Regions from separate parts of the Thioalkalivibrio sp. ALJ15 genome, predicted to be linked through region 1. Evidence: predicted binding sites of a transcription regulator. Region 1 holds the regulator's gene; the other holds the start of a gene.
The links. Region 1 encodes sigma-54, which starts transcription at its own class of promoters, with help from an activator protein. Its sites were predicted from a motif close to TGGCANGNTNCNTGCTT; they were not measured.

Region 1 (4,417 bases):
ATAATCTCGTGGCTGCTGGTCGAGGAGCACAAGATCAGCGGCAGCTGCTCATCGGGGACGTCCGGCATCTCCGAGAACGGGCAGGTGTCCTCGGCGAAGATCACCGCGGTCGTCCCGGTGCGGGCCATCTCCAGGATCAGTTGCTCGCGCTGATCATCGCTCAGCCGCGCGATATAGCGCGCCTCGAAATCGCCGATCACCTGGATACGGTTAGGCCGGATCAGGTTGAGGTGCCCGGCGAGGGGCAGGTCGTCGCCGTCACCGCCGACCAGGTTGCGATCCGGTGCGACCTGCTCGCCGTGTACGTAGCGCAGATCCAGGCGATTGCCCATCGCCTGGATCAGGACCTCTACGGTGATGTCGCGCGCGATGCCGCCCTCTCCCAGTGCCTCGTTCATGCACGAATCTCCGGCAGTGCTGGCACGGGGCGTCGTAAGAGAGAAAGTACTGCCGGGAGAGCCATGTTCAGGCGTCGCCGAAGGCCCGGGTCAGTTCGCGTTCCAGGGCGTCCGCGTCGCCGGCACGGCGCAGCGAGGCGATATTGTCGGGCTGCGAGAGACCGCGAGCCAGCTGCGCCAGCAGGTCCAGGTGCGCGCTGGTCGCCGCCTCGGGCACCAGCAGTGCGATCAGGATGTCCACGGGTTCGTGGTCCATGGCGTCGAAGTCGACCCCCTGGTCCAGCCGCAGGACCGCGACCCGGGGGGCATCGAGCTCGGCCAGACGCCCATGCGGGATGGCCACGCCATGCCCCAGACCGGTGGAGCCAAGCTTCTCGCGGGCAGACAGGGCCTCGAAGATGGCCCCGCTGGCCGGGCCGGCGGACTCCTCGCCGCCGACGGCCAGCAACTCGGCCAGGGTCTCGAGCGCCCGTTTCTGGCTGGAACACTCGGGCTCCAGCCGGATACGGGCGCGGGTGATCAGCTCGGCAATGGTCATTGCGTTAAAGGGCCTGTTCGCGGTTGCGCTGGGCACCCTCGGCGCGGTGATGGTCCTTGACCTTTTCCTTGTGCTTGATCAGCTGACGATCCACCTTGTCGATCAGGCCATCAATCGCCGCATACATATCCTCGTGACTGGCTTCGGCGTGGATGTGATTGCCGCTGACCTGGAGATTGGCCTCCGCCTTGTTGTTCAGGTTCTGGTTTTTCTCGTGGGTCAGCACCACATGCACGTCGATCACTTTGTCGAAGTGGCGTTCCAGCTTCGCGAACTTTTCGTTCACGTAGTCGCGCAGGGCGTCGGTGATATCGACGTGATGGCCGGTCAGGTTGATCTGCATGGTCAGGCTCCTTTTTGCTTGGTTCCACTGGGCATACTCGCCATCTGCCGGCGTTCGCTGGAAGACGGTATGTGCATAGCCTCGCGGTACTTGGCCACGGTGCGTCGGGCCACATTAATGCCCCGATCCGACAGGATCTGGGCCAGTTTTGCATCACTCAGTGGCTTGTTCGGGGTCTCGCCACCAATCAATTCCCGAATCATGGCACGGATCGCGGTCGCCGAGCATTCGCCGCCATCGGCTGTGCCAACATGACTGGAAAAGAAGTACTTGAACTCGAATACCCCACGCGGGGTGTGCATGTATTTCTGTGTAGTCACCCTCGAGATGGTCGATTCGTGCATCTCCAGGGTCTCGGCGATATCGCGCAGGATCAGCGGTTGCATGGCAACCTCACCATGCTCGAGAAACCCCTGCTGGCGCACGACGATGGCCTGGGCGACCCGCAGCAGGGTGTCGTTCCGGCTGTGCAGGCTCTTCAGGAACCAGCGCGCCTCCTGCAACTGATCGCGCATAAACGCGCTATCACGCGCATCGGAGACCTGCCGCACCATGCCCGCATAGAGATCGTTGATGCGAATGCGCGGCGCAATCTCCGGGTTCAAGTCCACGCGCCAGCCATCGCGGTCATGGCGGACATAGACATCCGGCACCACATATTCCGAAGTGGACTCGCTGATCTGGGCACCGGGCCGCGGATTCAGGGTGCGGATCAGGTCCAGCGCCCGCGCCAGCTCGTCCGGGTCGCGCACGCCGGACTGGCGCTGCAGGGCTCGGTAGTCCCGCTTGGCCAGGCTCTCCATGCCGTTTTCCAGGATGGCTCGAGCCGCGTCACGCGCCGGGGCATCCGGCGCCAAATGGCGCAGCTGGATCTCCAGGCACTCGCGCAGGTCCCGCGCACCGACGCCCAGCGGGTCGCACTGCTGAATCCAGTGCAGCACCGCCTCGACCTCGTCGACCCCCACGGGCTCGTCTTCGCCCTGGCTGATCATCTCCGCCAGCGCCTCGAGTTCACTGTCCAGATAGCCGTCCGGGCTGATCGCGTCGATCAGCGCCGCCCCGATCCGTTGGTCTCGTGGGGTCAGGTGGCTCAGATGCAGCTGCCAGAGCAGGTGGTCCTGCAGGCCCTCGTCCTCGCCGTCGGAGGTATTCTCCAGCGGGTCGCGGTCGTCCAGGCCGCGTGGGCTCGGGGCGGGCTCGTAGATGTCGTCCCAGCGACTGTCGGTGCTCAACTCCTCGGGGATCACGTCATCGCCAGCCGTGTCGGCCTGCATGCGATCCCCGTCGACCCGTTCGCCCCCTTCCTCCGGGCGCTCGGGCGGGGCCTCCTCGCCCTCGTCCTCCACCTGCTCGAGCATGGGGTTGCTTTCCAGCGCCTGCTGGATCTCCGCCTGCAACTCCAGCGTGGAAAGCTGCAGCAGACGGATCGCCTGTTGCAGCTGCGGGGTCATCGTCAGCGTCTGCCCCAGCTGCAGATTAAGCCCGGGCTTCAGCATCGCGGTTTGAGGTCCATGGTGACCATCAAGATCATCTTAAGGAAACACTGATCAATGTTCACAGTCGAAAGTTTTCTCCGAGATACACGCGGCGCACCTGGGGGTCGTCCAGCAGCTCCTGCGGGGTCCCGGCGCTCAGGATGCGGCCCTCACTAAGAATATAGGCCCTGTCGCAGATTCCGAGGGTCTCGCGCACGTTGTGGTCGGAAATCAGCACACCGATCCCGCGCTGGGCCAGATGCCCAATCACGGCCTGGATATCACCCACGGAAATCGGATCCACGCCGGCAAACGGTTCGTCCAGGCAGATAAAGCGCGGGTCACCGGCCAGTGCCCGCGCGATCTCGGCGCGACGACGCTCGCCCCCGGACAGGGCAATCCCAGGGCTGTGGCGCACGGTCTCCAGCTGGAACTCCTCGATCAGGGCATCGCCGATGCGGCGTCGCTCGTGGCGGTCGAGCTCCGAGCGCAGCTCCAGCACCGCCTGCAGGTTGTCCCAAACACTCAGCCGACGGAAGATCGAGGCCTCCTGCGGCAGGTAGCCCAGCCCGGCTCGGGCCCGCGAATGAATCGGGGCCCGGGTGATGTCCCGGTCACCCAGCGTGATGCGGCCACGATTGGGCCGGATCAGGCCGACCAGGCTGTAGAAACAGGTGGTCTTGCCTGCGCCGTTCGGTCCCAGCAGGCCCACGACCTCCCCTGGTGCCAGATCGACGTCGACACGATCCAGCACCGTACGCTTGCCATAGCGCTTGGTCAGCTCGCGGCCGGTCAGATAGCCGGCCATCGGCGCAGATTCGCCACCGGCCGCGGCGGGCGCGCTGGTGTCGAGCTCGTTCATTCGTCGTCTTCGCGGGGCTGGATCCTGATACGTACACGCTCGTCATCGGCCTCGCCACGCTCGGCCTCGATCACATCCGTCTCCAGGTCGTAGACGATGCGCTTGCCGCGCGCTTCCTCGGCTGCCGTGATCACATGCGCCTGGTCGGTCAGGATCACCCGGTCCTCGTTCAGCAGGTAGTCGATGCGCAGCGCGGTGGCGATGCGCATCTCGCCCGTCTCCGGGTCCGGGGACTCCAGCCGCGCGGGCTCGCCGTGGGCCTCCATCTCGTAAGGGCGTCGATCGCGGCTGCGCACATAGACCTTGTCGGCCTCCAGTGTCATGTCCCCGCGAATCACCACCACATCACCGGTATAAGTGCTTACGCCCCGCCGGTCGTCCATCTCCGCACGATCGGCGGTAATCTCCACCGGCAGGGGCTGCTGCTGGGCAATGACCGGCGCGGCCAGCAGCAACAAGGCACTGCCCAGCAGCACGGACCATCCGGCCCGGGCGAGCGACGACCCACCACGTTCAGTCATTTGCGGCTTCCTCCTCGCCCGACTCGCTGTAGAGCGTGTACACGTCATGGAACAGCTCTATGGTATCCCCTCGCGAGTCGACGCGCAGACCCGTTCCCCGCTGGAAAAGGCCAGGCTGCTCCAGCGTCGACGGGGCATCGGAGGTGGCGATCATGGTGTCGGTCGCCACCGTCACATCGGCGGATTCAATCACCGTGCGCACGCGCTCGCCACGCTCGGGCTGCACCCCCCGCGTGGGGCCGATCAGGTCCAGGATCTCGTCCATCGGTCGGTGCAGCGC
Region 2 (4,417 bases), 530 kb from region 1:
GAATATGACGCCCAGTCCACGCATTGCCTGCTGGAGCATGTGGTGAGCGGTACCCACGCGGGCTGCGTCCGGGTCGTGCATGTTGACGCGCGTCAGAAGATCCACGAACTCCCGATGGAGCGCCACTGCGATAACTGCTTTTACGAGACCGAATTTCGCCCGGACCGGCTGGAGCGGGACGCGATCTGCGAGGTCTCCCGACTGGCCGTCAATGGCCTGTTCCGGCGACGTCTGGGGGAGTCGGTCACTCCTGTCGGGGACCTTCATCTGCTGAATGTGCCTCTGGAACAGGCGCGTACCTTCCCGCTGCTGGCGTTGAGTCTGTTCATGAGTGCGGTCGCCATGATGGAGATCGAGGGCCGCTCGCATGCCTTCGCCATGATGGAGCCGTCTCTGGCGCGCATCCTGCGTCGCCACGGCCTGAAGGTGAAGCAGATCGGCACGCTTCAGAACTACCATGGTCGCCGCGCGCCGTTTCATATTAGTCTGCTTACAGCCCTGGCCGGGATTCACCGTTCACCGTCGCTGAGCCAGCTGTATGCACACTCCTATGCCAATCTCTCCGACCCCCATCCCTCCGACTCTCTCTGGGACGCGATTGCCAGCGCGGCCTGATGCCTGAATTCGACTATCACGCGGCGTTCCGGCGCACCCATGGCTGGGTGACCTGGCCGGAGATGGAACGCCTGCGCGGTGCGCGGGTGGCGATCGCCGGTCTTGGGGGTGTCGGCGGGAGCCATCTGCTGACGCTCGCCCGCCTGGGGGTGGGGCGCTTTCATATCGCGGATTTCGACTGCTTCGAGCTGCACAACATGAACCGCCAGGCGGGGGCCGGCATGTCCCGTTTGGGCCGACCCAAGGTCGAGGTCCTGCGCGAGATGGCGCTGGACATCAATCCGGAGCTCGAGATCACCACATTCCCGGAGGGGGTGTACCAGCACAATCTGGAGGCCTTCCTGCAGGGTGTGGACCTCTACGTCGACGGGCTCGACTTTTTCGTGTTTCAGGTCCGCCGCGAGGTCTTCGCCGCTTGCGCGGAGCGGGGGATCCCGGCGATCACCGTGGCCCCGCTCGGCATGGGGGCCGCATTGCTCAATTTCCGCCCGGGTGGTCTGTCGTTCGATGACTACTTCGACCTGCGCGATGGATTGCCCGACGAGGAGCTGGCGCTGCGTTTCATGATGGGCCTGGCCCCGTCGATGATGCAGATGGGCTATCTGGCCGATCCTGCCGCCGTCGACCTGAGGGCGCAGCATGGCCCGTCCACCGTGATGGCCTGCGAGCTGTGCGCCGGGGTCATGGGTACCGAGGCCCTGAAGATCCTGCTGGGACGTGGCCGTGTCGTCTGGGCCCCGCGCGGCGTTCACTTCGATGCCTATCGCCAGCGCCTCGCCCGCACCTGGCGCCCCGGTGGCAACCGCAATCCCCTGCAGCGCCTGCTGCTGGCGATCGGACGACGTCGACTCGCACGTCTCCGGGCCCAGGTCTGAACAGCAGCCATCCAGCCTCGCGTTTCGTATGTTCGGACATAAAAAAACCCCTCGTCCGAAGACGAGGGGCCGGGAGAGGCTTTCCACCCAGGGGGGAGCAGAAGGCCCAACCACAAGGGCTGCTAGGCAGCCAGGCCAGTCTCGCGGCGGCGGCGTCGCGTGGCGACGAAGCCGAGCATTACCAGCCCGGTTCCCAGCAGAAGCAGCATGCCCGGCTCGGGTACCCCGAACCACCGGGCGTCGGCCGAGCCGACCACATCAAAGGTAGTGCGCTGATCGACTTCCTCGAAACCCTCGATAAAGTCGAACTGACCCGATACTCGGACATTCATGTAGAACGGGTCCGGACTGGTGAAGAATTGCTTGCCTTCATCCGTCAGCATCCACTCGTTGAAGATGAGCGCGAAGCTGCCGATATCGTCCGAGCCGGGTTCAAAGCGACCCGCGCCCCGCTCGAAGATGTCGGACCAGCCTACGAGGATGTCATCACCCGTGCCGCCAAGGGCCACACCGTCGGCCGCATCGCCCGAGTTAAACCCGAAGGTGGTATCCAGATTCGGATCCAGGTAGAGCGCGATCGAGCCGGTGGTGCCGGTGAACTCGCCCGAACCCGCGTCGAAAGTCCCGGAGGACTCGAACACGGCATACAGGCCATAGAACAGATCACCGTCGTCCCCGCCGGCGCCCAGACGATTGCTGACGCTTGTACCCCCAAGGAAGTACTGACCTACGTTCCAGTAGGCCGCCGCGTCGAAGGAACCGTCGGTATCGAGGGTCAGCAGCTCCTCATACCCGCCGGTAATACGGTCAACCTGACGTTCGCCGACCGCGATCGTCGAGAGATCGAGCTGCGAATCATCAATCGTGAAGACGCCGGCATGTGCGGTGCTCGCAAGCCCCAGACTGGCCACTGCCAGTACCGCCCCCAGCGCTGTTTGCTTGAACCTTTCCATGTTGTAATCCTCCACCAGTTAGCATCAATTTGTTTGGGTTAACGCTTACTTCCACTTCAATTTGCTAGTCGTCCTGTCTTGCGAGTGAAGTAAAGCAGGCTGCGTGCCAAAAGTGCTAACTATCGGATTTTCAAGGCGTTTGTTTTGTTTTTCCTTGGTCCTGGAAAAGGGCTTTGTAAAAAAAACGGACGGCGGAGTTGGGGGCTCGGCCGTTCTTTCCGTGAAGGAGATGCCACATGTCCAAGCGTGCCAAGACCCGCGACGAGATTGCCGAGGCCTACAAGTCGCCACCCTGGTGGTACGACGCGCGGGGGTTTTTCATCCTGACCTTTGCCTACAACAGCACCCTGGGCGCCCAGATCCGGTTTTTTGGCCGCAACATGGGGGCCCGGCATCTGGAGATCGGCTGCGGTACGGGGACGTTGCTGGAGATGGCGATCAAGTGGCGGCGCCGGCGCAAACTGCCGGAGAGCGAAATCGTTGGCGTGGATTACGCCGAATCCATGCTGGCGGGCGCGCGCCACCGCTTCGCAAAGGACGAGCACGTGACTGTCAAACACGCCGACGCCGCGGAGCTGCCGTTCGCCGACGGCGAGTTCGATACGGCCAACATCGCCAACTCGGTACACTGCTTTCCGGATGTGGACGGCGCCATCCACGAGGCCTTTCGGGTGCTCAAGCCGGGGGGCACCCTGGCCGCGAACGTCCTGCTGTATCCGCGCACGCCGCAGCCACTCAAATTGATTGCCGAACGCATCAACCGCTGGGGCATGCGCAAAGGCATCCTGCATACCCCGTACGAGGCCCGCGATATCCTGAGTCGCTTCACCAGCGCCGGATTCCAGGTGGTCGACTCCTCGATCTCGGGCAATTGCTACAACCTGCTGTTGAAGAAATCGCAGTAGTCCTGGCGCCAGTTTCGACGCTGGCCGGAAAAGCAGAAGCCCACGCGGACGTGGGCTTCTGCTCGGCGCGTCTTTCTCGCTTTTCCGGTTTTACAGCGACTCGTGAAGCGACTGCGCCCGTTCGCGTTCCGGGAAATCTTCGTGGGCCTCCAGCAGCTCCGTCAGCAGGGCGCGCGCCTGTTCGGTTTCGCCGCTGGCCTGGTAGGCCTGTGCCAGATGGAACCCGATATCCGGTGCCTGCGGGCTCATCCGGTAGGCCCGCTGCAGGGTCTCCAGGGCGCTCTCGGTGTCGCCGCCCTCCAGCAAGACCACGCCCAGGGTGTCGAGAATCGCGGGCTGATCCGGGGCCAGTTCGACAGCCCGCTGGGCATACTCGCGGGCGCGGGGGTTGTCGGTCTCGCGGGCCAGCCATGCCGCATTGTTCAGCGCGATGACATCGTTGGGCCGCTGTTCCAGCACGGTTTCGTAGGTTTCCAGGGCTTCGGCCTCGTGGCCGGCGTTGATCTGCGCCGAGCCGAGCAGGTGGCGCGAGGCGAGATCATCGGGGTGCTCCTGCAGCCAGCCCTGCAGCGTCTCCAGGGCCGCGTCGGAATGGCCGGCCCGCTGCTGAACCTGGTATTTCTCCACCAGCCAGTCGCGTCGGGACTCACGCTCAAGGGCGCGTTCGTAGCCCTCGATCGCCTTGTCGAGCTCGCCGGCTTGTGCGTCGAACCAGGCCTGTTGCGCGATCACCTGCGCCGCCTCCGGGGCCCGCTCCGCAACAGGCTCGAAGACCTGACGCGCCTCGTCGACCTCGCCGGCCAGACTCAGGTGGCGGGTCAGCACCATGCGCGCGCTCATGTGGCTGGAGTCGATCGACAGCGTCTCGCGCAGGGCCGTGACGGCCTGCTCGGTCTCGCCCAGCGCGGCGAGATTGCGCGCCTGCCGGAAGCGCAGCTCCGCGGCATCCGGCCGCAGTACGGCCAGGTGCCCAAGCGTCTGTGCCGCGCCCGCGAAGTCCCCCTCGCGCTCCTGCTGATCGACCAGCAGGCCCAGCACTCGGGTGTCGTTGGGGTGATGTTCGCGGGCT

Region 2: pepA (flocculation-associated PEP-CTERM protein PepA) is a predicted target of sigma-54. The motif match lies at 2,536-2,552, and genes of this name have one in related genera.

The regions. Positions count from the first base shown of each region.
Region 1 is NZ_KB912056.1:49,346-53,762, forward strand. It holds gene hprK (HPr(Ser) kinase/phosphatase) at 1-398, opposite strand, end outside; gene G015_RS0100275 (PTS sugar transporter subunit IIA) at 466-936, opposite strand; gene hpf (ribosome hibernation-promoting factor, HPF/YfiA family) at 941-1,279, opposite strand; gene G015_RS0100285 (RNA polymerase factor sigma-54) at 1,282-2,775, opposite strand; gene lptB (LPS export ABC transporter ATP-binding protein) at 2,834-3,562, opposite strand; gene lptA (lipopolysaccharide transport periplasmic protein LptA) at 3,613-4,092, opposite strand; gene lptC (LPS export ABC transporter periplasmic protein LptC) at 4,130-4,417, opposite strand, start outside.
Region 2 is NZ_KB912056.1:576,964-581,380, forward strand. It holds gene G015_RS0102700 (PEP-CTERM/exosortase system-associated acyltransferase) at 1-615, shown strand, start outside; gene G015_RS0102705 (ThiF family adenylyltransferase) at 615-1,490, shown strand; gene pepA (flocculation-associated PEP-CTERM protein PepA) at 1,613-2,443, opposite strand; gene G015_RS0102715 (class I SAM-dependent methyltransferase) at 2,680-3,348, shown strand; gene prsT (XrtA/PEP-CTERM system TPR-repeat protein PrsT) at 3,439-4,417, opposite strand, start outside.